Regions from separate parts of the Pseudoalteromonas sp. MM1 genome, predicted to be linked through region 1. Evidence: predicted binding sites of a transcription regulator. Region 1 holds the regulator's gene; each other region holds the start of a gene.

Region 1 (10,229 bases):
CACTGACTACTGTTGTAAAAGTGCTGCAAAATTTATTAAACGAAGGCGTAGCTATTCGCGATATGCGCTCTATTGTTCAAACCCTTGTAGAGTACGGTCCACGGAGCCAAGATGCGGATGTATTAACAGCTGCAGTGCGTATCTCCCTGCGTCGATTAATTGTTCAAGACGCTGTGGGAATGTCATCAGAAATTCCTGTCATAACCTTGGCGCCTGAGTTGGAACAGATGTTGCATCAGTCATTACAAAATGCAGGCGACGAAGGTGCCGGAATAGAACCAAGTCTTGCTGAGCGACTTCAAACATCATTAAACGAAGCGCATCAAAATCAAGAAATGGCTGGCGAACCTTCAATATTGCTAACGTCAGGAATGTTACGCACTGTGTTATCTCGTTTTGTTAAGTACACCATACCGGGTTTAAGGGTGATGTCTTACCAAGAGGTACCAGATGAAAGACAGATCAAGATTGTCAGCTCAGTAGGCCAACAATAAAGATTTTAACAGGGGTTGAACCATGAAGATTAAACGTTTTTTTGCCAAAGATATGCGCACCGCACTGAGAGAAGTTAAAGATGAGTTAGGTGTGGATGCCGTTATTATGTCGAACAAAAAACTCGCTAATGGTGTAGAAATAGTTGCCGCAGTCGATTACGACAAAGCAGCCCCTAAAGCCGCAGCGCAACCACAGGCAGCGCCAGCTCCGCAAAGAGCTGTGCAGCAAAACACTCATAACTTTATAAAGCCAGAGCCAAAGCGTGCACAACCTGAGCCACAAGCGGCTGTTGCCGACAGCTTACAAGCTTTACTAGAGCGCCAGTCGCCACGCCCTCGCTCTCCTGAGCTTGCTTCTATGTTTTCGCAATCAGGTATTGATACGTCTGAGCATTATCAAGAGCCAGCACAGCCACGTACGACTAATATGTTTGCCCGCGAAGATGAAGCACCAAAACGCATGCAAACCCAAGCAGATAGCTTAGGCTTCGATGACTTAGACCGCGATTTTGACGAGTTAGATGCACCTATTGCTCCGCGTCCCCAAGCACAAAATAAAGAAAGTGTTGAAATGAGCGCAATGCGGGATGAAATGAACGCAATTCGCCAGTTACTAGAGCACCAAGTATCGGGTTTAATGCAGCAAGATATGGCCCGTCGTGACCCAACACGTGCATGCATGATTGATCGGTTAGTTGGCATGGGGATAGATAAAGACGTTGCAGAGCAAATGGCGTGTTTTATCCCTGATGACGTATCGCGCCAGCAAGGTTGGAAAGCATTATTACAAATGGTTGAAGATCAAATGCAGACCACCAATAATGAAATTCTTCGCCAAGGTGGTGTGTACGCGCTTGTAGGGCCTACTGGTGTAGGTAAAACAACCACAGTTGCTAAACTTGCAGCATTAGGGGCACAAAAATATGGCGCCGATAAAGTCGCCCTAATAACGACTGATACTTACAGAATAGGTGCTTACGAGCAGCTTGCTACATATGGCCGTATTATTGGTTGTGGTGTTAAACAAGTAAAAGATGCCAATGAATTAGCTCAAGTTTTATATCATTTACGCAATAAGCGTCTAGTATTAATTGATACAGCGGGTATGAGCCAGCGTGATCTTCGCCTTACCGAGCAATTAAATACGTTAATGCGCAACCAACGAGTAGATATACGTAGTTATTTAGTATTAAGTGCCACAGCACAAATAAATGTTTTGCAAGAAACCGTAAGACATTTTAAAAAGGTTCAGCTAAGCGGTTGTATTTTCACTAAGTTAGATGAATCATTAAGTTTAGGTGAGATTATTAGTATAGCGATTCAAAATCGTCTTCCAATAGGGTATCTTACTAATGGTCAGCGTGTACCAGAAGATATTCGCGTTGCAAATGCTGAAAAACTAGTAAAAAAAGCTGAGCAATTGTATTTAAAAAGAGCAAAAGCACAACATTCAAGGCACCAAGCAGTGGCGCCAAGCACAGTAGGGATGTATGATTAACACAGTATTAGATCAAGCAAGCGGCCTGCGCAAAATGAGTCAAAACAATAACAACGGCGTAAAAGTTATCGCTGTCACCGGCGGTAAAGGCGGAGTGGGTAAAACCAATGTCTCTTTAAATACTGCTATTGCTTTAGGGCAGCAGGGTAACCGTGTATTAGTATTAGATGCCGATTTAGGCCTAGCTAATTGTGATGTAATGCTAGGACTACGTGTTGAAAAAAACTTGTCTCATGTCCTTTCAGGCGAGTGCGAACTTGACGAGATTTTAGTTGAAGGCCCAGGCGGTATTAAAATCGTGCCTGCTACATCAGGCTCGCAAAGCATGGTGGAACTAACACCTTCTGAGCATGCTGGATTAATTCGTGCCTTTAGTGAGCTTAATACCGAATTTGATATTTTAATTGTGGATACCGCCGCTGGTATTTCTGACATGGTGCTGAGTTTTTCTCGTGCAGCGCAAGATGTCATGGTGGTGGTGTGTGACGAGCCGACCTCAATTACTGATGCCTACGCGCTTATTAAAGTACTTAGCCGCGAACACGGCGTTTATAAATTTAAAATTGTTGCAAACATGGTGCGCAGTATGCGCGAGGGCCAAGAGCTTTTTGCAAAGCTGTCTAAAGTAACAGACCGTTTTTTAGATGTGTCTATGGAGCTTGTTGCGACTATTCCATATGATGAAAATATGCGTAAATCTACGCGTAAACAAAAAGTCATTGTCGATCTTTTCCCTAATTCACCAGCAGCAGTCGCGTTTAAAACATTAGCGACAAAAGCAGTAAAATGGCCTATACCTAATCAACCTTCAGGACATTTAGAGTTTTTCATTGAGAAGCTAGTAAACGGCTGATTATGACAACATCGGTGAAAAGAGCTATGGGATATCAATCAACACAAAATTTAAATGTGATTGTTGAAAAGCACGCGTCGCTTGTCAAAAAAGTGGCGTGTCACTTAATAGCTCGTCTTCCTCCTAGCGTTCAGCTTGATGACTTAATCCAATCAGGAATGATTGGCCTTATTGAGGCCTCAAAAAACTTTGATGCTAGTAAAGGGGCAAGCTTTGAAACGTTTGCTGGTATTCGTATTCGCGGCGCTATGCTTGATGAAATGCGTAGAGGAGATTGGGCACCCCGTTCGGTACACCGTAAAAGCCGATTAGTCGCAGAAACCATTACAGAATTAGAAAATAGTTTAAATAGAGAACCAAAAGATACTGAAGTAGCTGAAAAACTTGATATTTCGCTAGAAGAATACCATCATATTTTAAATGATGTTAATTCCAGTAAAGTACTAGGCATTGAAGACCTTGGGGTAGATGAAGATGTTATTAGCCCTGCAGGCCAAGATTTAGCGCTAGACAAACCATTTAATAATGTTAAAAATGAACGGTTTAATAATTCATTGTTAGAGGCAATAAAGTCTTTACCAGAGCGAGATGCAATGGTGCTTTCTTTGTATTACAACGATGAAATGAATTTAAAAGAAATTGGGCATATACTCGATGTAAGTGAATCGCGTGTAAGTCAGATACATGGTCAGGCGATGATTAAGCTCAAAGCAAAAATCAATGACTGGATAAACTAGTAGTAAGTAAATTATAGGTTAAGACCTCACCGGAGGATGTTTTGGATAAAAACATGAAAATTCTTGTTGTTGATGATTTCTCTACAATGAGACGTATTATAAAAAATCTGTTGCGTGACCTAGGGTTCACGAATGTTCAAGAAGCTGACGATGGTTCTACAGCATTACCTATGTTGCAAAATCAGGTTTTTGACTTTGTTGTAACCGATTGGAACATGCCAGGTATGCAGGGTATTGACTTGCTAAGAGCCATTAGAGCTGACGAAAAATTAAAACATATTCCGGTTTTAATGGTGACGGCAGAAGCTAAAAAAGAACAAATAATAGCGGCAGCGCAAGCAGGTGTTAATGGTTACATTGTTAAGCCATTTACTGCAGGTACTTTGAAAACTAAATTAGAAAAAGTGTTTGAACGCTTAGGTTAATGAGAGGAGAGGCTTATGTCAGCACCAGCTGCGCCTCAAATTACTTTAGAACAAGCTCGTCAGCTCGTCGTTTATTTAGAAAATGGTGAGCAAGATAAAGCTGATCAATTAATTTTAGATACTGCCTCTCAAGAGCAATCGCAGCTTTTTGCTGAAGTAGGTAAGTTAACGCGCCAATTACACGAAGCTCTCAAAAGCTTTGAACTTGATACGCGCTTAACCGATTTAACCACCGATGCAATTCCTGATGCGAAAAAGCGCTTAAACTATGTCATGGAAATGACAGAAAATGCTGCTAATAAGACAATGGATGCGGTAGAAGCAAGCCTCCCTATTGCACAGCAGCTAGCAGATGAAATTGCACAGATTAAGCCTACTTGGGATAGGCTTATGAACCGTGAAATAGAGCTTGGCGAATTTAAAACTTTATGCCACAGCATCGACAAGTTTATGAATAGCTCTCATCATAAAACCGATGAGTTGCAAACTTTAATGACCAATGTACTCATGGCGCAAGATTTTCAAGATTTGACCGGCCAGGTTATCCGCCGAGTAATTGAGTTAGTCAGAGAAGTTGAAGAAAGTTTAATCCACCTTTTAACAGCATTTGCTGCTCAAGATGACAGCAATGTTGAAAGTAAAGAACAACAAGAATCAGAAGAATTGGTTGCCGCACAAACATTAGCAGGTCCTGAAGGCCCTATTATTGATAAAGAGTCGCGAAATGACGTTGTATCTGACCAAGACGAAGTCGATGACCTATTATCAAGTTTGGGCTTCTAAGAGGAGAGTAACTGCATGAGCTTTGAAGTCGATGAAGATATTTTACAAGACTTTCTTGTAGAGGCCGGAGAAATCCTAGAGCTTTTATCTGAACAGTTAGTTGAGCTAGAAAATAATCCAGAAGATACTGAGTTATTAAACGCTATTTTTAGGGGCTTTCATACCGTAAAAGGGGGGGCAGGCTTTTTAGCTATGACTGAGCTTGTTGATGCCTGTCATGGTGCTGAAAACGTATTTGATCTCTTACGTCAAGGGGTTAGAACTGTTAATTCAGAACTGATGGATGTGATTTTACAAGCACTAGATACCATTAATGAAATGTTTGCTACTATTCAAAACCGCGAACAACCAGACCCAGCAGATCCTCAGTTATTAGAAACCCTTCACAAACTTGGCCAGCCACCTACGGATGATGAGCTTACTGAAACAGCCCCTGAGGTTGTTCAGCAAGAAGCTGCGGCACCTGTTAGCGCAACTGATGAAGAAGACCCATTTGCATTTGATGAATTATTTGATGTAGCAGGTTCAAGCCCATCAGCAGATACCACGCAAATTGATGAAATTACAGAAGATGAATTTGAAAGCTTATTAGATGAGCTACATGGTAAAGGCCAAAGCCCAGTATCGCAACCAAGTGCAAGTGCAGAGCCTGATTCAAGTTCAGATATTACCGATGATGAATTTGACAGCTTATTAGATGAATTACATGGTGTGGGTAGTTTTGGCCCTGTTGCGACAGATACCTCAAGCAATGAGCCCGAAATTAAACACACAGCACCTGCGGCCGTTACAAATGATAGCGGTGATGATGAAATCAGCGATGATGAATTTGAAGCCCTGCTTGATGAACTGCATGGCAAAGGCGGTGCACCAGAATCAAAAGAAGCTGAGGCACCTGCACCACAGCCTCCTAAGGCTGCTCCTCCTGTAGCACAAACACCAGCAAAACCTACGCCAGCACCTGCTGCTAAGCAAGCACCTGTGGCAAAAGCGGCTGCCCCTACTCCTAAAGTGGTTGAAAAGCCAGCGAGCAGCGCGGCACCTAAAAAAGCCACGCCTCCGCCTGCTGAAACCACGGTACGGGTTGATACAAAACGTCTAGATCAAATAATGAATATGGTTGGCGAGCTGGTATTAGTGCGAAATAGGTTAGTCAGTTTAGCGACCAATACAGATAGTGAAGCAATGGGTAAGGCGATATCAAATCTCGATGTGGTCACTGCAGATATTCAAGGCGCAGTAATGCAAACGCGAATGCAGCCTATCAAAAAAGTATTTGGGCGTTTTCCTCGCGTAGTACGTGATTTAGCACGTAGTTTAAATAAAGAAATTAACTTACAGCTTGTAGGTGAAGAAACCGATTTAGACAAAAACTTAGTTGAGGCACTGGCCGATCCGTTAGTGCATTTAGTACGAAATTCAGTTGACCACGGTATTGAAATGCCCGCAGCGCGTGAAGCTGCGGGTAAACCCAGAACAGGTAATGTGACTTTATCGGCCTCGCAAGAAGGCGACCATATTTTGTTAACCATTAAAGACGATGGTGCAGGTATGGATGCTGAGAAACTGAAAAAAATAGCGATTAGTAAAGGCGTTATTGATCACGATCAGGCAAGTCGCTTATCAGACACTGAAGCGTATAACTTAATATTCGCACCTGGCTTTTCGACCAAAGAAGAAATATCTGACATTTCTGGCCGTGGCGTAGGTATGGATGTAGTAAAAACTAAAATAACCCAGCTTAATGGCTCTGTTAATATCCAGTCTGAGTTGGGCGTAGGGACTATTTTAGAAATAAAAGTACCATTAACGCTGGCCATTTTACCAACGCTGATGGTTATTGTTGGTGAGCAAACATTTGCGTTACCACTAGCCGGCGTGAGTGAAATATTCCATTTAGATTTAACTAAAACTAATGTGGTAGATGGTCAGCTTACAATTATTGTTCGTAAAAAAGCGATACCACTATTTTACTTAGAGCATTGGTTAGTCAAAGGTGCTGATTGTTCTCAGCGTAAAGCGCAAGGTCATGTGGTAATTGTGCAAATAGGTACTCAGCAAGTTGGCTTTGTGGTTGATTCATTAATTGGCCAAGAAGAAGTTGTTATTAAGCCTCTTGATGCGTTATTACAAGGTACGCCTGGAATGGCCGGTGCAACAATTACATCTGACGGTGGTATTGCGCTGATTTTGGATGTACCTAATATGCTTAAGCATTACGCAGGATAAAATATAGGCATACCTGTGTATGCCTATACATAAATTTAATAAGAGAGCGCAATGGCCGTAAAAGTTTTAGTTGTTGACGATTCTAGTTTTTTTCGCCGCCGAGTAAGCGAAATCCTTGAACAAGACAGCGGTATTGAAGTAATAGGTTTTGCTGTTAACGGTAGAGAAGCCGTAGATAAAACAGCGCAGTTACGTCCAGATATGATCACCATGGATGTAGAAATGCCTGTGCTTGACGGGATTAGCGCAGTGAAAGAAATTATGGCGAGTAACCCAACGCCAATCCTTATGTTTTCATCGCTAACACGCGATGGTGCAACAGCAACGTTAGATGCACTTGATGCCGGAGCAATGGACTTTTTACCTAAAAAGTTTGAAGACATTGCACGAAATAACGAAGATGCTATTAAGTTATTGCAAACTAAAGTGAAGGAAATTGGTCGCAGGCGTGCACCGCGCCCTGTTAGGCCATTAACATCAAGTAAGATTACTGCTCCACCTGCAAGCAAACTAGCCACTTCAAGCTCCTCGCTCAAACAACCTGATAGAAGTTTTCAACGTGCCGCATCGGGGCAAGCATCAGCGACACCCAGTATGCCGACACGAGCCAGCGGTAAACATTATCAAATAGTGGCGATTGGCACTTCTACTGGCGGGCCAGTTGCTTTACAAACCATATTAACCCAATTACCTGCTAATTTTGCGCATCCTATTTTGTTAATTCAGCACATGCCGGCAGCGTTTACACCTGCATTTGCTGCGCGTTTAAATAGCCTTTGCAAAATACGCGTTAAAGAAGCACAGCAAGGTGATAAATTAGAAGCGGGTACAGCCTACCTAGCCCCTGGTGGACAGCAAATGATGGTAGAGGGGCGAAGTGGTAATAAAACACTGCGTGTATTTGAAGATAATAGTGAACGTATAAGCTACAAACCAAGCGTTGATGTTACTTTTGCAAGTGTTGCAAAAAGCTATCAAGGAGACGTACTTGCCATTGTTTTAACTGGCATGGGCGCCGATGGGCGTGATGGTGCACGAATGCTTAAGCAATCTGGGGCAACAATTTGGGCGCAAGATGAAAAAAGCTGTGTGGTATACGGTATGCCTCAAGCCATTGCCAACGCAGGGCTTGCCTCAGAGCATTTAGCGCTAAACGATGTTGCAGCAAGAATAAAAAGAGAGACTGGTTGTGGATAAGCTCTCTGTTTTAGGATTAATCATTGCGCTGGGCGCTATAGCGATTGGTTACTCTTTAGAGGGGGGCGTTGTTACGGCGTTATTTAATGGCCCTGCACTTATTATTGTACTTGGCGGCACCTTAGGCGCTGTTATGTTGCAAACGGCTACAAGCACCTTTAAAAAAACGCTCAGCATGAGTCATTGGGTGTTTTTTTCACCTCAGTACAATATTGAGCAAGCCATAGAGCAAATTAAAAACTGGTCGCACAAAGCGCGCCAAGAAGGGTACTTAGCGCTAGAAAAAGAGGCGCTTAGTCACCCTGACCCTTATGCTGCTAAAGGACTTAGTTTACTTGTAGATGGTTGCTCGGAGCAAAAGTTACGTGACACCCTAGAGATAGACTTAATGCTTGAACGAGACCGCCTACTTGAAGCAAGTAGAGTGTACGAAGCCATGGGGGGATATAGCCCAACGATAGGTATTTTAGGGGCTGTACTTGGCCTTATTCAAGCAATGTCATTTATAACCGATCCTCAAAAGCTAGGTGCTGGGGTCGCCACCGCATTTATTGCAACAATATATGGGGTGGGTTTAGCTAACTTATTATTTTTACCTATGGCCAATAAACTTAAGCAACGAATAGAGCAAAAAATGCTTTACCATGAAATGATGGCCGAAGGGGTGATTGCTATAAGCCTTGGTGAAAGTCCTATTAACATAGAATTAAAGCTTGAAGCTTATCGCACAGAGCGCCCTAATGTCGTGGTAGAGTAACTTTTATGTTACGCAGGCGCTTACGTCAATCAGCAGAAAAAAATCAACATACAGAACGTTGGTTAGTCTCTTATGCTGATTACATGACTATTATGTTTGCCTTTTTTGTGGTTATGTATGCCATTGCCATCAATAAAGAAGAAAATTTTCAAATTCTCTCCGACTCCCTTGAACAGGTTTTTGATAAATCAGCAAGGCAACAATCGCAACAAGGCGAAGGTGTGACAGGCGAAGGGCTACTCACCGACCGTGTTACCCCAGAGCAAGAGTTATTGTACGGTGAGAGCATTCAAAAGCAGGAGTCTGGCCCAGAGCTGCTAGACGGACAAAGCGACACTAGCAATATAAAACAAAAACATTTAGGTAAACCACTCGATAGCTTATTAACTAAATTACATTCGGCACTTATTGATGAAATTCGTGATGGAGAAGCAAGTTTAGAGCTCAACCAAGATTGGCTTATTATTGAGCTAAGTTCTGGAATGCTGTTCTCTAGTGGTAGCTCAGTTGCCCACGCGCGAGCTAAACAAGTCGTAAAAATTGTAAAAGACATTATTGCCCCAGTAGATAACTACATAAGGGTAAGAGGCTACACAGATAACGAAAGTATTCGTAATGAAATGTTTCGCTCTAACTGGGAGTTGTCAGTTGCACGTGCGACCTCTATTTTAGTTGAATTGGAAACGTTAGGAATTAACCCAGCGCGAATGGCAATCGAGGGCTATGGGCAATACTCACCTTTTGCCGATAACGACACCGCAGCAGGTCGAGCAGAAAATCGTAAAGTTGTTATTGCCCTTTCTAAGTATGGCTTAGTACAACAAACCACCGAAAATGAAAATAAAGCTGAATCTGATGAGCAAGTGCAAGAAGCAGCGCCTGAGCCAGAGGTCGAACTTCCCTCTGATGATAACTCTATTAAAATAATTCGTTTACCTCATGGTGGTATCAGAATCACCACGCGCAATGACAGTAATTAGGACTTAATGTGAAGATTTGGACAGTAGCAAATCAAAAAGGCGGTGTAGGTAAAACCACAACGGCTGTTAGTCTTGCGGGTATTTTGGCCTTGCAAGGTAAACGCGTATTACTCATTGATACCGACCCTCACGCCTCACTAACGTACTATTTTGGTATTGATTCTGAAGATTTAGAAGTCAGTGTGTACGATATTTTTGCCCGCGGCACCTCAATGCAAAGTGAAGAAATACTGCAAGCATTGTGCCCCTCTACGATGGAAAATCTAGATATATTGC
Region 2 (10,229 bases), 320 kb from region 1:
TATGTGCTTAACTCAGCACTTCATAATGGTAATTTTGCAGCCATTATTACGTGGACCGATATAGTAAGTGAGCAGCAACTTGTTAACTTATCGCTTAATTTAAACAAAAGAAGCGCTAAGCTATTTTGCTTTACTAAAAAAACCAGCACTACAGCAATATCACTTACTCAATAAGCTTGGTAAAATACATTTTTAATCTATGTTAATTAGTATTTTATGAGTGTAACCAGTACCAGCGCTTGCTTATGCAACAGTCAGCTTAATTATGGCGACTGTTGCCAACCTTATCATCTTGATATAAAAACCCCAGAAACACCTGAGCAACTAATGCGTTCGCGCTTTAGTGCTTATGCATTAAAAAATGCATCTTATGTATTTAAAACTTACGCCAAAGAAAAACAAGCACAAAACCCAGTAAATGAAATTGCTGACTTTGCCAATAGCTGCCGCTTTGTAAAATTAGTTGTGCGCGATACGCAGCAAAGTGATGAGCGAGGTTATGTTGCCTTTAACGCATATTATTTTTACCAAAACTTATATTGTGAGCTAGATGAGAAATCAGACTTTATAAAAGAAGACGGTGAATGGCGATATTTAGAGGGTATTATTAATCCGGTCGCCGATATAAAAGTTGCCAGAAACGATCCCTGTCCATGCGCAAGCGGTAAAAAATATAAAAAGTGTCACAGTGTATAAAGTAAGCTAAACACTTAGAAAAAAAATAGCGTCTTATTTAATACCATTAATCCGCTTAATGAAGTGACCTATTTTGAGGATGGAAAAACGTGTTGATAGCTAGGCAAAAAATTGCTCTTAAGTTATTATAAATGAGAATTTTTTAACGCTGATAGCCCACATGTAGCCTCTCAAAATGATTAAGCATTATTGCTAAATGCTATAAGCGCTACTTTATATCACTAAATATATTAATAACTGCCATAAACAAAAAATGGACCATTTAGGTCCATTTTCTACAATATTGCTATTGGTTTATTCATCATCATCTAAATCGTACGATTCACGCTGCGCAGGTCTAGCTAAAATCTCAACATAGAATGAAGTAAGCGCCTGCTTTTCGATTTCGCTGATCTTGTTGTTAATTTCAGCTACGTGAACAACTTCTGCATCATCGGCACTTGTGCCAAACTTACAGTCAAATGCCCAGTAATCAGCTTCAACAGGTAGCGTTTTATTGCGCTCTCTTTTCAAATATTTTTTCACTTCATGCTTTGCAGCATCAACCATACGAGGGTATTTGATTTTCTCGTGATTTAGCGTGAATGTTTTCTTCATTACGTTCCTAATTACCTTGATTTAATGATAATGGCACTCAAGTCATACCATTTGCAGCCATTATAGCAATTGCATTTAATTTGTGGATGCTTTTTTTAAACAAAAAAGGAATTGTTCTATTTTATTGCATAACCGATTATTAAATATAAGGTGTTTTAAGCTTTTAAAACGCACGAGTGTTAAATTATTTTATGCGTTAGCAACAAGCAATGGCTTATGTATAGCCTCATTAGTTAAATCGTCATAAAATGCGGCGGCGTCCATTTGTGGACTTGCAAGCGCGGTGTGCGTGTCATTTAAGCGCCTGCGTACTGATGGTTCACAATTCTCGATTACCGTTAAAGGGATATGTAACTTGTCATCTCTAATCGCTAGTGGCTCAGGGTTTAAGCAGTGACTTAATTTTATTGCTTTCATACCTGCTTGTTCGCCTTGTTGAACAATCACAGACGCGTGCTCTTGCCCTATGCTCATATCAAATTTTTCGGGGGCTAATAATTGCTTTGGCCCAGCACCAAAGCGCTTCCTTAACTGTTCTTCGTCTACATAAGCACTATGCGTTTCACTTTTTGGTAAGTGAAATTGACTAAAATCCAGCGCATCGTGCGATAGCATCGCTAATAAAAGTGAAAATTCGCCTCTGCGATTTTCATGCACACTTTTATTTAGCCTGGTCTTTAGTTGACTCTCTGTGATTAACAAATCATCGATTTGCATAGTCTTTAGCCGATAATGATAACTGGTAGATATTTATCGGCTTTATTTCAAATTTCTTTAGCTTTTTTCTTTACTTAAATACGCAGTTTGCTATTATCAGCGCCGTTGCATTGGAGGGGTTCCCGAGCGGCCAAAGGGATCAGACTGTAAATCTGACGGCTCAGCCTTCGCTGGTTCGAATCCAGCTCCCTCCACCACTTTTCTTACCGCAAAGTTAAGTGGGGCCAAATGTGACAAAATAGTGTGGAGGGGTTCCCGAGCGGCCAAAGGGATCAGACTGTAAATCTGACGGCTCAGCCTTCGCTGGTTCGAATCCAGCTCCCTCCACCACTTCTTATTTTCTATATCTTCTTCGCTTCTATCTAAATCATTTTCAGACTAATTATCAAATACCCACTGTAATGTTGCTCCGTGGTTTTTAAGCCATGCGGATGCAGATTTATAATCGGGATAAAATTTAGCTACGCGCTTCCAAAAAGCGTTGCTGTGGTTTAAATGCTTTAAATGAGCCAATTCGTGCACAATAACATAATCAATTATATGCTGAGGTGCCCCAACAAGGTTAAGGCTAAAGGTTAGCTCTCGTCGAGAATTACAACTTCCCCACTTACGTTTATAATTTCCAATCGTCAATTTAGTCGGTAATGCTTCTGACATCTGTTGGCAATAATAAGCCAAGCGCATTTCAATGTAGTTTGTTAGCGTTTCTTCAAGAGCAAGGCAAAGTAGCTGCTTGCGTTTATCAAGCTGTTTGGTTACTCGATTAGAAGTGTAAATAGTAAACACGCTATCGGATTGCTGAACATGCGAGCGTGCCCCTTTAGCAAAAGTAATAGTATATGGCTTAGCAAAAACCATTATTTGCTGGTTTTTAAACGGGTGTTGTTGATTATCAATAGCGTTAAGTTGTTTATGTAATTGCGCAGTTACCCACTCTTTTTTACTAAACAGCCATTGTTCTATTTGTAGTTTTGGGACGTGTGTAGGTGCATAAACAGTAACTAGTTTTTTGCTTACTTTTATTGCCACTGTTTTACGCCTAGTGCTGCGCTTTAACTGATACTCAAACAAGGTGTATGCTCTAAATATAAATAAAAGCCTATTATAAAGCCTTATTTAATCAATGCAGTTATTTACAGATAAATAAATGGGCTCAGTATTTTTTATTGTATTCATTAACTCAAAATAACGCCTTATTAATAAAGCGTGCTGCATATGTTAATATTTTAAAAAGAAAAGGTAACTTCACAGATTTATAGTATAAATAATTAGATTAACAGTTTATTTATATAATAAATCTATTAAACTAGTTCAATAAAGATACTAATTAGAGTCATTATGCTCTCCGCATTTTTTATAACCGACCAAGATCCGAGCCTCATTATAAATGGTGCATACAACCCTATACTGGTTAGCTTATCGGTTATTACCGCTATTTTTGCTGCCTTTTTTACCGTATGGTTAATTGATGTAGCAAAACAAACACAGTTCGAAAGCTATAAACGCTTAGCCAATGTAACCGGTGCCACAGTTTTATCGGCCGGTATCTGGAGCATGCATTTTATAGGTATGTTGGCTTTTTCGTTATGTACAGACATTAGCTATGATCCGCTCATAACCCTCTTATCTTTTTTACCTGCATTTATTGCATGTCAATATGCCTTTTCGATTTTAGTAAAATCGCAAGGCTCGTTCAAACACCTTTTTATTTGCTCTATTTTACTCGGCGCAGGTATTGGTACAATGCACTACAGCGGCATGGCAGCAATGCAACTAGCCCCGTTATTACGTTACGACCCTGCTATGTTTGCTTTATCAATTGTGGTCGCTGTTGGTTTATCGTTTATAGCGCTTTTTACGCGTTATCATTTAACACGTTTACTCCCTAATTTATCACAGATACAAGCTCGCGTTATTACCGCTGTCATATTAGGAACTGCGGTGGCAGGCATGCACTACATGGGGATGGCCGCTACCCGCTTTGTTGCAACCTCACCGCTTTTACCCGATTACCAAAAATCAACCACTGAGCTTGCTTTTGTCGCCATAGCGGTAGCTACTGCAACAGTTGCTATAACCTGTGTTATTGCAGTTATAAATGGCATGGTTAGATACCGCCTACTGCTTGAAGAAAAATCGGCTGATGAATCTCGACTAAATGCTATTTTAGGCACTGCTATTGATGGCATTGTGACTATAGATCACACCGGTATAATTTTGAGTTTTAATGATGCTGCTAGCAAAATTTTTGGGTGGCGGGAAAGCGATGTTCAGGGTCAAAATGTAAAAATGCTCATGGCTGATGAAATCGCTCGTCACCACGATGGGTATTTGTCTAACGCCAAAAATGTAGACCTAGGTAAAGTAATCGGTATAAATAGAGATGTGTCAGCCAAACACAAAGATGGCCACCTCTTCCCTATTCGCTTAGGCATTGGAGAGGTTAATCAACCCGACCACATGCCATTATATGTTGGTTTTATTACCGATTTAACCGAGCAACGCGCTATGCAACAAAGTCTTATTGAAAAAGAGCAAAAGTACCGCTCTTTAATGGACAATATGCCAGGCGCTGCTTTTCGTTGTAAGTACGATAAAAACTGGAGCATGTTATTTATCAGCCCTATAGTGGCTGAGCTAACCGGCTACACACCAGAAGAGTTCACAGAAAGCTGCATTGAATTTAATGATCTTATTTTAAAAACAGATCAGCCAACGGTTAACGAAGCTGTAGCGCAAGCTTTGACCTCGAGTTTAAAGTACTCGGTAGAATACCGTATTCGCCACCGTAACGGTAAAGTTGTTTGGGTATTAGATAAAGGCAGTCTTACCTGTGATAAAGACAATGACCCTCAATGGATAGACGGGGTATTAGTAGATATTACAGAGCAAAAAGAATACGAAGACAAGCTAGAGCAAGCTAAATTACAAGCTGAAGAAGCAGCGCACGCAAAACAAGCGTTTATGGCTAATATGAGCCATGAGATCCGTACGCCAATGAATTCTATAATCGGTTTTAGCGACCTACTGATGGATACACCGTTAAACCAAGAACAGCAAAAACACTTAGTTACTGTAAATAATGCAGCACGTTCATTATTAAGACTCCTTAACGAAGTGCTTGATACCGCAAAGCTCGAGCGCGGAAAGCTAACTATTGAACCAGTCCACTTTAGTTTGAAGCAAGTACTCGACAGCATTATTTCGACATTTTGGCTCGAAGCAAAAAAGAAAGACCTACGTTTAAAATTAAACATTAAAGACTCTGTTGCCACAACCTACTATGGTGACCCAGATAGGTTAAGGCAAATTTTAACTAACCTCATCGGTAACGCGATTAAATTTACCGAGCAAGGTTCGGTTGAGCTAACTGTAAGCACAACGCAAACCGATCAACTCTTTTTTGAAGTGCAAGATACAGGTATAGGTATTGCTAAAGACCGCGTTAAAGCTATATTTCAGCCGTTTGTTCAGGCCGATGGCACCACTACTCGTCGCTTTGGCGGTACAGGCCTGGGAACAACCATTAGTAAACAATTAGTAGAGCTGATGGGCGGCACTATAAACCTAGTCAGTGAAGAAAACAAAGGCACCTGCTTTTATTTCTCTTTACCTCTTAAACAAGGCGATGCAGAAAAAATAGATCATTTCGATGGACTGCACACTCAATTACCATCGCTAAGGGTACTTGTGGTGGACGATATTGAGCAAAACACTGAGCTGCTCTCGTTATTACTTTCTAAAGATCAACATTTGGTAAGCAAAGCAAGCAACGGTTTAGAGGCTATTGCAATATTCGAGAAGCAAGATTTTGATGTAATTCTAATGGATATTCACATGCCTGAGTGTGATGGCATAGAAGCAACCACAAAAATTAGAGCCATAGAAAAGCAAAGGCAGCTTAAATTTACCCCCATTATTGCACTAACGGCCAGCGTCCTACAACAGGATAAACTTACAGCTAAACGTGCTGGCATGAATGGCTTTGCTAATAAGCCTATAGATATAAACCAGCTTAACCAAGAAATTGCGCAGGTGCTTGGCTTAGGTATTGCTAAAGATATGGTTATTAGCCAATCAGACCCTGAGGCTAAACACATCGACTTTGAAAAAGGTGTGATGCTTTGGGGTAATAAATGCAAGCAGTTAACCGAAATTGCCAAATTTATAAGTGACAGCAATAGGCGATTTGATATTTTATTTAATAATAAGTTATCTGAGATTAAAGACGCCAACAGCCTAATACATACCCTTAAGGGGGTCGCCGGTAATTTAGGCCTAACAACATTAATGTCTTTATTAGCCAACTTAGAGCACGAACAAACATCTGAACAATCTACAACGTTAGTAACACAAATAAAAGACGAGTTAGAGACAATAACCCAATTAATATCAGGCGATGAATGTGCACCAATCACGCGTGTTGAGAGTGAAGATACAGAGCAAAAAAGCTCGCTAAGCGCGGCTGAATTAAAGTCACTATGTGAAACGTTGCACCATGAAGCGCAAAGCGCCGAGCTCAACGATGATTTACTTGCGCAGCTTGAAAATAACGCCCCTGCACACTTACAAACTCAAATAAATGAGGTTGTAAACGCGTTTGATGAATTTGACTTTGATCAGGCGCAACATGTGCTAAACGATTTAATTAAAGAGTTTACCCAAGAATGAGAATAGTGAATGGATTTTAGCAACGACAAACCACGTATATTAATCGTTGACGATGAACCTGCGAACTTAAAAGTTATGCGAGAAGTATTAGGTAATCAATACCGTATGTCTTTTGCTAAATCGGGAGATGCAGCACTTACACTGCTTGAAAAAGAACAGCCTAAACTTATTTTACTCGATATCATGATGCCCGATATGAATGGCTTTGAGGTATGCGAAATAGTTAAAAGTACACCCGCTCTTTCGCATATCCCAATTATTTTTGTAACGGCTCTGGGCGATGAAAGCGATGAGTTTAAGGGGTTTGAACTTGGCGCTGTTGATTACATAACTAAACCTATTAGCCCTGCGATTGTGCGCGCCCGAGTTAAAACACATTTGTCGCTTGTGCAGGCCGAGCAATTAAAGCAAGCCCATGTTGATTTAGTACATCGCTTAGGTCGCGCTGCAGAGTACAAAGACACAGACACTGGCGAGCACATTGCTAGGATGAGCCAATACAGTAAATTATTAGCATTAGAGTTTGGTATGGATCAACACCAAGCCGAGCTACTTCGCCAAGCAGCCCCCATGCACGATGTAGGTAAAATAGGTATTCCTGATGCTATTTTATTAAAGCCTGGGCGATTAACCTCTGAAGAATTTGACCACATGAAACAGCACGCGGTTATTGGTGCACAAATTTTAGCAAATTCTTCATCTCCGCTATTACAACTTGCCCATAAATTAGCTATAGAGCACCACGAAAAGTGGGATGGCAGTGGCTACCCTCATGGTTTAAAAGGCGAACAAATATCGGTTGAAGGGCGTATTGTAGCTATTGCTGATGTATTTGATGCCCTTACCTCAAAACGCCCGTATAAAGAGGCCTGGGGTGTAGAAGAAGCACTTGAGCATATGCAAGCACAAGCGGGTAAACACTTTGACCCCCATCTTATCAATTTATTTGTAAATAAGCTCGATGCTATAATCGCAATTAAAAATACATATCAAGAGCAAGACTAAGTATTGCGCTTGTGCGAGCCTTGTTTTACATCACCATATATCGCTTTTATGTGCGGGTAGTCACGAGAGGTTATTTCGTGGCTATTCCCACTGTTATCTTTAAAATAAAGTGAAAACGTAACACCGTGATCGGCCAGTACTGTTTTTATATTTAAGCCATTTAAATAATCAACCCAGCAAATAAACTGTGCGCCGGTGGCAGCAAACGCAATCCCTTTACTTCGACCTTGTGCTTCAAACAACGCTAAACGCGTTGTTTTTGCGGTATCTTCAAGTGTGAGTGGCCCTTTGCCATTTTCATCCCAAAAGGCAAGCTCTTCAACTACGCTAAAGCCTAGTACCCGCTTATACCATTTTAGCGCTTCTTGGATGTTTTCAACATTAAGGTGGCAATGATCAATACCCGATAATAAGGGAACACTCATTTTATTGACCAATTTCTGATTTTAACTGCTCTAAAAACGCATACATATACTCTGTACGCCGCTGTGCCTCGGCTTTAGCTGAAGGCGTATTCATGCTCTTGGCAATATGAAGCAATTTAATAAAAAAATGATCAAGAGTATAGGTTTTATCATCTGCTTCGCGGTTAACACAAAATGGGTCATCAGGGTTATACAGTAAGCGGTTAATAGAGCCCCCTACTTTCATACAGCGGCTAACACCTATTGCACCGAGTGCGTCCATTCTATCGGCATCTTGCACTATTTGAGCTTCGACTGTTTTAACCGCAATATTGGCGCTAAAGCTATGGGCAGCGATAGCATGGTGAATATCATCAAACAAATTGGCGTCATAATTAATTGATTTTAAAAACGCAATGGCTTTATCTGCCGCCATGGTGGATGCTTTTGCTCTGTCTGGATGGTTTTTAGCCACCGCAACACAATCGTGCATCCACGCTGCCGGTAAAACAATATTCATATTGGCTTTCTCAGCGTGACATAATTGAATGGCAACACGTACTACGCGTTCAATATGCGTTATGTCGTGTGCTACATCGGCATGTATTAACGAAGTAATAAATGATCGACATTGAGAATCAAGCTGTTGTAACTCAGGGCTTAAAGCAGTGTTGGCCACAGTTATGTTCCAAAAAACTAATTTATATGAGAATTATCCGTACTTTAACGCGCTTTACACCTCCCTTGCAAAACATTCATTGTATGTTGTCCTATGCTTGACTAAAATACAGCGCTTATTTACTACTACTGAGAAGCCTTATGTCATCTGCCGTTTACCTACAAGCTGGTCGCGAAAAATCATTAAAAAGAAAACACCCTTGGTTATTTTCAAAAGCCATCAAAAAGATTAAAGGTAAACCAGGCCTAGGTGATACGGTCACCATTCACGACAGCGAAGGTAAATTTTTAGCCACCGCAGCTTATAGCCCTCACTCTCAAATAAGAGCACGTGTGTGGAGTTTTGATGAAAAAGAAGTAATAGACCAACACTTTTTTGAGCGTCGCTTACGCCGCGCTTTACACGCACGCGAGCATTCAATCGCTGAAGGCGGTTTAACCGGTTTTAGGTTATGCGCTGCTGAGTCTGACTATTTGCCAGGTGTAACCATCGATAAGTTTGATAACACCTTAGTTTGCCAATTATTAAGTGCCGGTGCCGAGCGCCATAAAGGTGAAATTGTAGGCGCGTTAATGGCTATTTTTCCGGGTGCGAATATTTATGAGCGCTCAGATGTAGATGTGCGTACCAAAGAAGGCTTAGAACCTATTAAAGGTGTACTGTGGGGCAACGAGCCATCAGCGCCTGTCATTATTGAAGAAAATGGCCTAAAGCTTGAAGTAGATATTTTAGAAGGCCACAAAACAGGCTTTTACCTGGATCAACGTGATAGCCGCGCAGCACTTGAGCGCTTTTCAAAAGATAAAACCGTATTAAATTGCTTTAGTTACACAGGTACTTTTTCGCTTTACGCACTACGTGGTGGCTGTACACACGTCACTAATGTTGATGTATCACAACCAGCACTGGATACCGCTAAGCGTAACGTAGAGCACAATAACTTAGATTTAAATAAAGTCGATTTTGTTAAACAAGATGTGTTTAAGCTATTACGCCAATACCGTGATGAAGGCAAACAGTTTGACACTATTGTGATGGACCCACCAAAGTTTGCAGACAACAAAGCGCAATTAACCGGTGCATGTCGTGGTTATAAAGATATAAACATGATTGCCATGCAAATATTAAAACCAGGCGGTACACTACTTACCTTCTCATGCTCTGGGTTAATGGAGCAAAACTTGTTTCAAAAAGTGGTAGCAGACGCTGCGCTAGATGCAGGTAAAGAGCTATTGATTATGGAGCGTTTAAATCAAGCGGCCGATCACCCTATTGCTGGCAGTTACCCTGAAGGCTTTTACTTAAAAGGCTTAATTTGTAAGGTTTACTAAAAATTATTGTTATTACCTACAAGGACGTAGGTAATAAAATCGAACGTTATTTAACACCCGCGATAACAAAAACCAGCCGCTAGGTGTTTATTAAGTTTAATTAAACTGGACTATTTCTAATCCTGCAGT
Region 3 (10,229 bases), 720 kb from region 1:
TACGTCCTTCATCGCCTCCAACTGCCAAGGCATCCACCGTGTACGCTTAGTCACTTAACCATACAACCCAAACGGGTCTTGCTTGGTCTTTTTTACTTATGCTGCCTTGCTTTCTATTTTTGCTTGGTTACATAACACGTTATGCGTCCAGCGACAAAAATATCAGCGGCGTTGCCTAAGTATCAAATCCACGTCGCAATATTAAGTTTTTACACTTAATTGTATTTATAGTGACAGTTTAACTTCGCCAGAAGTTAATATTGAATACTAAAGTAGATACCAATTAATTATTCGATTGAATAATCAATGGCATTTTTTACTTTTGAAAACTCTTGATAAATACAATGTATTTATCAGAATTTTATTATCAGCTTTTCCAAATTTTTAAAGAGCAGAGAATCAAAAACTTCTCAAAATTAAACACACTCTATTCTCAGGTGATGTTGCTACCCGATAAAGAATATTTATTTTTAAGAAGTAAAGTGGTGGAGCTAAGCAGGATCGAACTGCTGACCTCCTGCGTGCAAGGCAGGCGCTCTCCCAGCTGAGCTATAGCCCCACATATGCTGGTCTTACTGTTTGTTATCCGACTTTGATCCAGACTAGGCATGACACGACAAATGTTTAGTTCACTAAACGAGGAGTGTCATAACAACGTATGGTAGCAAAGTGGTGGGTCTGGGTGGATTTGAACCACCGACCTCACCCTTATCAGGGGTGCGCTCTAACCAACTGAGCTACAGACCCAAACAATAAGTGTTGTTCTCTTTACAATTAACAATCATCTGTGTGGACACTACGAACAAATAAGTTCTAAATCGTATAAGGAGGTGATCCAGCCCCAGGTTCCCCTAGGGCTACCTTGTTACGACTTCACCCCAGTCATGAATCACTCCGTGGTAAACGTCCTCCCGAGGGTTAGACTATCTACTTCTGGAGCAACCCACTCCCATGGTGTGACGGGCGGTGTGTACAAGGCCCGGGAACGTATTCACCGCGTCATTCTGATACGCGATTACTAGCGATTCCGACTTCATGGAGTCGAGTTGCAGACTCCAATCCGGACTACGACGCACTTTAAGTGATTCGCTTACTCTCGCGAGTTCGCAGCACTCTGTATGCGCCATTGTAGCACGTGTGTAGCCCTACACGTAAGGGCCATGATGACTTGACGTCGTCCCCACCTTCCTCCGGTTTATCACCGGCAGTCTCCTTAGAGTTCTCAGCATTACCTGCTAGCAACTAAGGATAGGGGTTGCGCTCGTTGCGGGACTTAACCCAACATCTCACAACACGAGCTGACGACAGCCATGCAGCACCTGTATCAGAGTTCCCGAAGGCACCAAACCATCTCTGGTAAGTTCTCTGTATGTCAAGTGTAGGTAAGGTTCTTCGCGTTGCATCGAATTAAACCACATGCTCCACCGCTTGTGCGGGCCCCCGTCAATTCATTTGAGTTTTAACCTTGCGGCCGTACTCCCCAGGCGGTCTACTTAATGCGTTAGCTTTGAAAAACAGAACCGAGGTTCCGAGCTTCTAGTAGACATCGTTTACGGCGTGGACTACCAGGGTATCTAATCCTGTTTGCTCCCCACGCTTTCGTACATGAGCGTCAGTGTTGACCCAGGTGGCTGCCTTCGCCATCGGTATTCCTTCAGATCTCTACGCATTTCACCGCTACACCTGAAATTCTACCACCCTCTATCACACTCTAGTTTGCCAGTTCGAAATGCAGTTCCCAGGTTGAGCCCGGGGCTTTCACATCTCGCTTAACAAACCGCCTGCGTACGCTTTACGCCCAGTAATTCCGATTAACGCTCGCACCCTCCGTATTACCGCGGCTGCTGGCACGGAGTTAGCCGGTGCTTCTTCTGTCAGTAACGTCACAGCTAGCAGGTATTAACTACTAACCTTTCCTCCTGACTGAAAGTGCTTTACAACCCGAAGGCCTTCTTCACACACGCGGCATGGCTGCATCAGGCTTTCGCCCATTGTGCAATATTCCCCACTGCTGCCTCCCGTAGGAGTCTGGGCCGTGTCTCAGTCCCAGTGTGGCTGATCATCCTCTCAAACCAGCTAGGGATCGTCGCCTTGGTGAGCCATTACCTCACCAACTAGCTAATCCCACTTGGGCCAATCTAAAGGCGAGAGCCGAAGCCCCCTTTGGTCCGTAGACATTATGCGGTATTAGCAGTCGTTTCCAACTGTTGTCCCCCACCTCAAGGCATGTTCCCAAGCATTACTCACCCGTCCGCCGCTCGTCATCTTCTAGCAAGCTAGAAATGTTACCGCTCGACTTGCATGTGTTAGGCCTGCCGCCAGCGTTCAATCTGAGCCATGATCAAACTCTTCAATTAAAAAGTTTTTTGTCTTTCGACAGCTCAATGAATTCTGAATTTATTTAATATCTTTCGATATTGAATTGACTGTGCTGCAATTCCTACCGGAGTAGTTATTGCTGTTGGTCACTCAGTTTCAATTGAGACTCTAAATTTGTTTGCCTCACTTAGTAAACTAAGCTTGGCTGTTAGAACTCAATCTGTACGAGTGCCCACACAGATGATTGCTTTATATTGTTAAAGAACGTTGCGACGTTGTCGCTAGGGATGCGTATAATACATCCTTTATTTTTCGAGTCAATACTTAATTTTAAACTTTCTTTTTAGAATATTTAAAACCGAAGTTTTACTTAACTCTCTGAGCAGCTCCTGCCTCGCTATGCGTTGGCGTTCCCCGTCTCAGTGGGGTCGCATTATAGGGAGATCCGAAAACAGATCAACCCTTTTTTTAGATCTTTTTACTGTTCGAACAAAAATAGAGCAAAACAGCGTAAAACTAGCTAAATAACTGGCTAAGATGATGCTTTTTTATACTGGTTTTTATTATTTAATATAAATTTCATTGCTATGTTCGTTTAAGACGTTAAGATAGCAAGTTCACAATGTTAAATTAATGTTTATTTCCTGTTTATTGGTAGATCTAAAATGAAATTACCCGATCAAAAATCTTTTATCTTCTCTGTTATTCTTGCTGTAGTTGGTTTTGTTATTGTTGAGTTTGCTTTAGGCAGCTTAGCTTTAAGCCCAGCATTGCTATTTGGTGCTGGTTTATTAATTGGTGGGGTTGCTATTGCTGCAATGTCATCGGAAGGTGGTGAAGAAGCTGAAGTAAAAACAAAAACACTTTATGTTGGTAATCTTCCTTATCGTGCAAATGAAGGCGTAGTTCGTGCTTTGTTTGAAGAACAAGGTAAAGTTTTCAACGTGCGCCTATTAAAGGATAAAAATACTGGCAAACGTCGTGGCTTTGGTTTTGTTGAAATGGCACAAGCAGATGCAGACAATGCAATTGCTAAGTTAAACGATAGTGAGTTCCAACAGCGTACTTTAAAAGTACGTGAGGCAAAACAAAAACAAGAAGATGATTCTAGCTCTTTACGCACTGGGACGGATCAATCAGTGTAACGTGCTTTATAGCTAGCTTATTACTCAAAACATCAGCCGTTGCATAATATTGCAGCGGCTTTTTTTGGTCTGTAAATTTATTTCCAAAGTTATGCTGCTCTAGTAGGTAGCTTACTCTGCTGGCAATGGCCGCGCCTGAATCGAGTAATTGCACTGAATTATTAAAGTACGCTTGTATGGCATTGCTAAGAATTGGAAAATGTGTGCAACCTAGTACAAGTACATCTATATCTGAGTTTATGCCCAAACGTGTTAGCTCTTTGTGCAGTTTGAGTGTATCTAGCTGCTGAGTGAAAAATAACTGCTCAGCCAATGCCACCAGTTCAACACTGCTATATAAACTCACTGTTACGTTGCTGGCATGCTCTTTTATTAATGTATGAGTATAGGGACTTGCAACTGTGGCCGGGGTTGCCAATAAGCCGATGTGCTTTGTGCGAGTTACCTCAGCAGCAGGCTTTATTGCAGGCACCACGCCGACAATAGGTATTGATGTAATTTTGCGTACTTCACTTAAGGCTGATGTAGAGGCTGTATTGCAGGCTATAACAATAAGATCGACTTTAAGCGCGTTTTGCTCAATAAAATAAATGAGTGAGCACAAACGGCCTATAATAGTTTGCTGGGTTTGCGCGCCATAAGGGAGTAACGCATTATCCATAAAGTAGCTGTACTGTGCATCTGGAATACGCTTTTGAATATGCTCAAGCACGGTGGTGCCACCTATACCTGAATCAAATACCATTATGTGGGCTGACAAACTTTGGTTCCTACTGTTTATTAAGAACGGCAGTTTGCCATGAGGTATTTATAAAAGAAAGCAGTTTAGCTTTGCTCAGACTTTAGCGCGGCGAGTGCATCGCCCGCTGAATTTAATTGATTTAGGTTTTCGAACATTGCCTGGGTATAATCAACTAGCTGATCGACCGCTGCTTGATCTTGGTTTAGCCACTCTATAATACCGGCAAGCTGATCTTGTAGGCCTAGTTGCGATGCTTTATCGAATGCATTTTTTAGGTCGTCATTAAAAGGCGCGATCGCATCGGCTACCTCTTTTGTTGGGTTTGGTTGATATTGCTCATAACTTTTAACGGTAGCGACTGTTTTCGTTTGGCGAAGATCCATTGAAAATGCCACTAGTTGCTCACTGCCTAAGCTCAGCTCTTGTGCTTTTTCAAATGCTTCATCCAAATCACCACTAAAAAATGTTTTACTTACTCCTTGTAGCTCTTCCATCATGGCATTAATAGCATCTTGCTCTTGTTCATTTAAATCACCATTAACCGACATTGAGAAAGACAGCTCTCGAGATTGCGACGATGAGCTGGCAAATGATTCGCTGTTATTACTTTGTTGATACCCGCTCGCTGTTTGCGACTCATATGCATCAGCAAAGCTAATACTGACTTCATCACCTTCGGCTGTTGTAAACTTATATTCAGCATTACTACTCATACTTACATATTGTGCTTGGCTTACGCTTACACTGGCCGGTTGTGGGTTAAATAGGGTTTGCTCAAACTCATCAAGCCCCTCAAAAATGCCTTCTTTTGACTTGTCGATGCCCTCTTGCATTTCTTCGTTAAATACACCGGTGCCTTTTAGTTCATCAACCGCTTCGTCTATACCGGTTTGAACCCCAGTGCGCGCATCGTCTAACATGTTTTTTAATTTATCGTCATCAGCACCATTGGCTTTAGCTTTATTAACTGCGCCAGATACAAAGTCGAGTACATTTTTTACTATTTCATCAAAATCGAATAAAGGTTTATCGGCTTGTTTTTGCTCAACAGGTAAACCTAGTTGCTCTGCCATTTTGTCGCCAAGCACTTTTGCAGCAAGTTCTCTGCCTCGCTGTAATGAAGTTTCTTGCGGAGATTGGATTGTTGGCTGCTGTAGCGCCTCTTTATTATTAAATTTGTTTACGTTGTTGTTTGGCGTATAGCCATAATTACCGATTTTCATGATCCACCTCCGTTACGTACTTAGCTTATTATCGGCTAATAGTGACAAAACTAAAGTGCATGTTTAAAAAAACAGCAACTTTATTATCAGCAAAACTAGACAAATACTGCTCGCTCCCTACAATAGCGCCGATAAATAGATCTCATAGATAAGGTAGTAGCATTAATGGCAGTGATTAAAATAGATACCACACAGTACGATACGCAGCTAAATGAAAAAGAGCAGCGTATTACGTCGCAATTTAAGCGATTTGGTGTGCAACAATTAGAGGTATTTAGCTCAGAGCCAATTAACTACCGCCAACGTGCTGAATTTAGAGTATGGCACGATGGGGATGATCTATTTCATATTATGTTTGATCAAGCAACAAAAGAAAAAATTCGCGTTGACACTTTTGACCCTGCTGCGCCATTAGTTGGTGAAGTGATGCAGGTGATGATTGATAATTTAAAGTCGTGTGAAGTATTACGTCGTAAGCTGTTTCAAATTGACTATTTATCGTCATTAAGCGGTGAGATTTTAGTAAGCTTGCTTTATCACAAGCCACTTGATGATCAGTGGCTAACTGAAATTAAAGCCCTTAAAGAAAAACTAAGCAGTAAATACAAAATTGATTTTATTGGCCGAGCGCGCAAGCAAAAAGAAGTGCTAGGCGATGACTTTGTCACAGAGCGTTTAACAGTAAATGGCCAAGAGCTTATTTACCAACAAGTTGAAAATAGCTTTACTCAGCCAAATGCGAAAGTAAATATTAAAATGCTTGAGTGGGCGCAAGACCTATGCAAACCACTTAATAACGATTTACTAGAGCTTTACTGTGGTAATGGTAATTTCTCTATTGCATTGGCGGGTTCATTTAATCGCGTATTAGCTACTGAAATATCTAAGTCTTCTGTGCATTCAGCGCAATACAACATTGCTAAAAATAAAGTAGATAACTTAGATATAATTCGCATGTCGAGTGAAGAGTTTACCCAGGCAATGAATGGTGAACGTACCTTTTCGCGCTTAGAGGGGATAGATTTAAAAAGTTACGATTGCCAAACTATTTTGGTCGACCCACCGCGCGCAGGTATGGATACCCTTACGTGTGACTTAGTGGCTAACTACGAGAACATTATTTATATATCGTGCAACCCAAACACGCTTGAGCGCGATTTAGATCATTTGACGCGCACCCATAACGTTAAGCGTTTTGCGATATTTGATCAGTTCCCATATACGCATCACATTGAATCGGGTGTTTTCTTACAAAGAAAATAGTGAGTTAAATTTAAATCACTTCCATAAAAAAAGCTCCCTCAGGAGCTTTTTTTGTTTTAACAAATCTTACTTGTTCGCTAAATAGTTAATTAATTTACTAATATCTTCTGGCGCGGTAATACCCGACTCTCGGCCTAGGTTTAATTTGTATTTACCATTTACGATAAAGGTTGGTACGCCACGTAGCGCGCCTTTTTCTTTAAAGTAATTTTGGTCACGTTTCATTTTAGAGCTTAATGTACGTACCGAGAAGCTTTTGTATAGTTTATCAAACTTATCGCCATCAACACCCTGCGCTACAAATACATCTTTTACATCTGCAAGCTCGTTAAATTTAGCGCGCTTTGTGTGAATGTGGTTAAAAATAGCCGCAACAATTTTATCTTTTTGTGGAAGCACTTCCGCGGTTGCTAACGCTTGGCTCATCATTTGTTGGTTTTCTGGATCGCGAACACCGACAAAATCAACATGGCTCTTTTTAAATTTAACGTCTTTGTCTAGCTTTGGCTTAAACTCACCAATTAATGCTTCCATGTTATTACAAGCTGGGCAATAAAATGAGAAAAACTCTTTAACTTCTGGCTTTTTAGTCGCGCGTTCTGCCACTACATCGTAATGCACGCCTTCTTCATACGTTGCTGCAAAACTAGTTGCTGCCATTGGTAGTAGTAATGCAAGTAAACCTGCTTTAACTAATTTGATCATTGTTATTGTTCTCCGAGATTAAAGTGTTAGTAAAAAAGCAACTAACTCATTCAGTTCTTGCTGGTTATTAATAGTATTCATGTTTATTTTATATTTATCATTTACGATAAAGGTAGGTACACCAGTTAGCGCACCTAATTTTGAATATTTGTTTTGTTTATCTTGCATTGCACGCTCAGCAGAAATAATTGGCATGCTGGCAATGTCTTGATCAAACGTTGCACTATCAATACCGTTAACTTCAAGTAACTTTTTTACGTCTTTGATTTGCGTTAAAGGTGCGCGCTGTACATGAATACTTTTAAAGATTTGATCGCTGATACTTTGTGCTTGACCGTGCTTTTTACCGATTAAGTAGGCGTAGCTTAAGTTGCTTTGCGCCTGTGGTGATACGCCACCTAAAAAGTTAACGTGATTTTTTATAAATTCAGTACCCTCGGGCAGGCTTTTTTCAATTGCTTTTGCAACAGGCTCAAATTTAAAACAATGCGGACAGTAAAATGAGAAAAACTCGGTTACTTGTGGCTCTGCGCTTTTTTCTACATCAATAACAGTGTACTGGTTATCGGCTTCAAACTGTGCAGCAAGGGCTGCAAATGGTAAACATAAAAGTAGTAGGCTCAGTTTCAATTTTTTAAGCATTGGTATCTCGTGTACTTTTTAAATAAAATTTTATGGCAATAACTTCAGCGGGGCTTCTTGCAGTGCAGCAAGTTGCTCTTTAAGTGCTAAAATCTGTTGCTCCCAGTATTTGTCTTCAGCAAACCATGAAAAGTTCCGTACGAACGCCGGATCGCTCCATCGCTTGGCTACCCAACCCATATAATGAATAATACGCATTGCACGAAGCGGTTCAATTAATTTGAGTTGAGTGTGGTCAAAATCACAAAACTCTTCATACGCATTTACAAGGGTGTCTAACTGTAACAGCTGTGTTTGACGATCGCCACTGAGCATCATCCATAAATCTTGAATGGCCGGCCCTTGGCGAGCATCATCTAAATCAACAAACATAAGTGCTTCGCCTGCCCACAAAATGTTACCAGCGTGGCAATCACCATGTAAGCGTATCGTTTGCACATTTTTATACTGTGCTTGCGTTTGCTCAATAACCAAGTCCAATATGGTATAAAAAGCAGTGCTGATCCCCATAGGTACCAAATTACTTTTTTGCAGATGAACTTTAGCTGTATGCAAATATTCTTCGCAGCTAAACGTAGGCCTGTGCTCAAATGCTTTGCTTTTAGCTACCTGATGCATACGGCCAATTAAACGCCCCATTACATCAAGCTGATCTAGGTTATCCACTTCAAATAACCGTCCACCCACACTAGGAAACAACACAAAAACGTAGCCCTGGTGTTCAAATAAGCTTTGTCCGTTGTGCTTAATGGGTGCAACAACGGGTACTTCAGCTTCGGCAAGCTCGAAAGCAAAGTCATGCTCTTCTTGTATTTGCGCTTTGCTCCAGCGCTCTGGTCGGTAAAACTTAACAACGTAGCGCAGGCCATCTTCCGCCTTAAATTGGTAGACTCTGTTTTCGTAGCTATTAAGTGCTAATAAACCTGACTCTGCATATATACCAACGCTTTCTATTGCATCGAGAATTAAGTCGGGCGTTAAATCTTCAAAACTAAATTTACTCATGGGCTTCTTAATGTAAAAAGCGGGTTACCCCGCTTTTGTTAGTATTTTATCGCGCTTTAAAAAAGTTACTCGGTTGCGATATGTTTTCATCGGGGTCATTAACCGGTGAAAGTACAAAGTTAAACTCCGTCATTGGCGCTTTTAAATCATACGGGTCCATCACAAGTGACAATGGCACATTATGCGATTGCCCAGCTTGTACTGTAAATGTTTGCTTGCCAATGTACTTAAAGTTTTCAAGGCCTTGAACATCAATATTAAAGGTTTGCTCGTACTGCGCCTTGTTGATTACTTTTAATGTATAGGTGTTTTCTACCAAGCCATTAAAGTCAACACGATACAATTGGTTACGGTCTCGTATTATGTCAAAGTCCATAGGCTTTCTAAATGCAATGTTAGCCACCAGCGCACTGGTAAGCACCACCAGTATGACCGTGTAACCTATGATTTTAGCTCGCAGTGGGTTGGTTTTATTTTCAGGTGTTTCGAGATTACGCTCTGTAGTATAAGAAATAAGACCTCGCGGGTAATCCATTTTATCCATTACACCATCGCAGGCATCAATACATGCGCCACAATTTATACACTCAGCTTGCAAACCATTGCGAATATCTATTCCTGTAGGGCAAACCTGCACACACAAGTTACAGTCTATACAATCGCCCATTTCTAAATCTTCGTGGGCAATTTTACGCGAACGTGGGCCTCGGCTTTCGCCGCGTTTTTCATCGTACGTTACGGTGTAAGTGTCTTTATCAAACATAGCTGATTGAAAACGTGAATAGGGACAAATGTGTAAACACATAATTTCACGCATCCACCCTGCGTTAGCGTAAGTACACGCTGCAAAGAAAATAATACTTACCAGCGCGTAACCACCTACATTAAAAGTAACAAAGTCAGGGAGTAATTCACGGATAGGCGTAAAGTATCCAACAAACGAAATCGCCGTATATAAGGCAAATAAAACCCAACTAGTGTGCTTTGCTGTTTTTCGCCAAAACTTATCTAAGTCCATCGGGCGTTGATCTAGCTTTTTACGCTGATTAGCTGTGCCTTCAAACTTTTCTTCAAACCAAATAAATATAAAGGTCCATACAGTTTGCGGGCAGGTATAGCCACACCATACTCGGCCATAAAAGGTAGTGACCAAAAATAGTGCAAACGCTGCCAACATAAATATAA

Evidence for each region. The regulator FliA, encoded in region 1, starts transcription of late flagellar genes. The targets are predictions, from matches to a motif close to CTAAAGNTNNNNNNNNNNNNGCCGATA.
Region 2: a site for FliA is predicted at 2,045-2,071, ahead of QUE46_RS10445 (VC2046/SO_2500 family protein). Genes of this name have one in related genera too.
Region 3: a site for FliA is predicted at 5,459-5,485, ahead of QUE46_RS15110 (DUF5610 domain-containing protein). Genes of this name have one in related genera too.

The regions. Positions count from the first base shown of each region.
Region 1 covers NZ_AP027922.1:2,628,983-2,639,211, reverse strand. Annotated here, with positions in the region: gene flhA (flagellar biosynthesis protein FlhA) at 1-494, shown strand, start outside; gene flhF (flagellar biosynthesis protein FlhF) at 517-1,992, shown strand; gene QUE46_RS12020 (MinD/ParA family protein) at 1,985-2,845, shown strand; gene QUE46_RS12015 (RNA polymerase sigma factor FliA) at 2,872-3,582, shown strand; gene cheY (chemotaxis response regulator CheY) at 3,624-4,007, shown strand; gene QUE46_RS12005 (protein phosphatase CheZ) at 4,023-4,790, shown strand; gene QUE46_RS12000 (chemotaxis protein CheA) at 4,806-7,019, shown strand; gene QUE46_RS11995 (chemotaxis response regulator protein-glutamate methylesterase) at 7,071-8,216, shown strand; gene QUE46_RS11990 (flagellar motor protein) at 8,209-8,973, shown strand; gene QUE46_RS11985 (flagellar motor protein MotB) at 8,979-9,953, shown strand; gene QUE46_RS11980 (ParA family protein) at 9,962-10,229, shown strand, end outside.
Region 2 covers NZ_AP027922.1:2,308,436-2,318,664, forward strand. Annotated here, with positions in the region: gene QUE46_RS10430 (SulA-like leucine-rich domain-containing protein) at 1-174, shown strand, start outside; gene QUE46_RS10435 (YchJ family protein) at 217-696, shown strand; gene QUE46_RS10440 (DUF6172 family protein) at 991-1,293, opposite strand; gene QUE46_RS10445 (VC2046/SO_2500 family protein) at 1,483-2,010, opposite strand; tRNA gene QUE46_RS10450 (tRNA-Tyr) at 2,123-2,207, shown strand; tRNA gene QUE46_RS10455 (tRNA-Tyr) at 2,256-2,340, shown strand; gene QUE46_RS10460 (M48 family metallopeptidase) at 2,389-3,039, opposite strand; gene QUE46_RS10465 (MHYT domain-containing protein) at 3,349-6,681, shown strand; gene QUE46_RS10470 (two-component system response regulator) at 6,691-7,686, shown strand; gene QUE46_RS10475 (VOC family protein) at 7,683-8,111, opposite strand; gene QUE46_RS10480 (HD domain-containing protein) at 8,113-8,769, opposite strand; gene QUE46_RS10485 (class I SAM-dependent methyltransferase) at 8,910-10,100, shown strand; gene QUE46_RS10490 (PilZ domain-containing protein) at 10,197-10,229, opposite strand, start outside.
Region 3 covers NZ_AP027922.1:3,344,486-3,354,714, forward strand. Annotated here, with positions in the region: rRNA gene QUE46_RS15080 (23S ribosomal RNA) at 1-60, opposite strand, end outside; tRNA gene QUE46_RS15085 (tRNA-Ala) at 484-559, opposite strand; tRNA gene QUE46_RS15090 (tRNA-Ile) at 671-747, opposite strand; rRNA gene QUE46_RS15095 (16S ribosomal RNA) at 824-2,357, opposite strand; gene QUE46_RS15100 (RNA-binding protein) at 2,985-3,464, shown strand; gene murI (glutamate racemase) at 3,427-4,224, opposite strand; gene QUE46_RS15110 (DUF5610 domain-containing protein) at 4,290-5,429, opposite strand; gene trmA (tRNA (uridine(54)-C5)-methyltransferase TrmA) at 5,595-6,692, shown strand; gene QUE46_RS15120 (thiol:disulfide interchange protein DsbA/DsbL) at 6,759-7,397, opposite strand; gene QUE46_RS15125 (thiol:disulfide interchange protein DsbA/DsbL) at 7,416-8,039, opposite strand; gene QUE46_RS15130 (serine/threonine protein kinase) at 8,070-9,044, opposite strand; gene ccoG (cytochrome c oxidase accessory protein CcoG) at 9,091-10,229, opposite strand, start outside.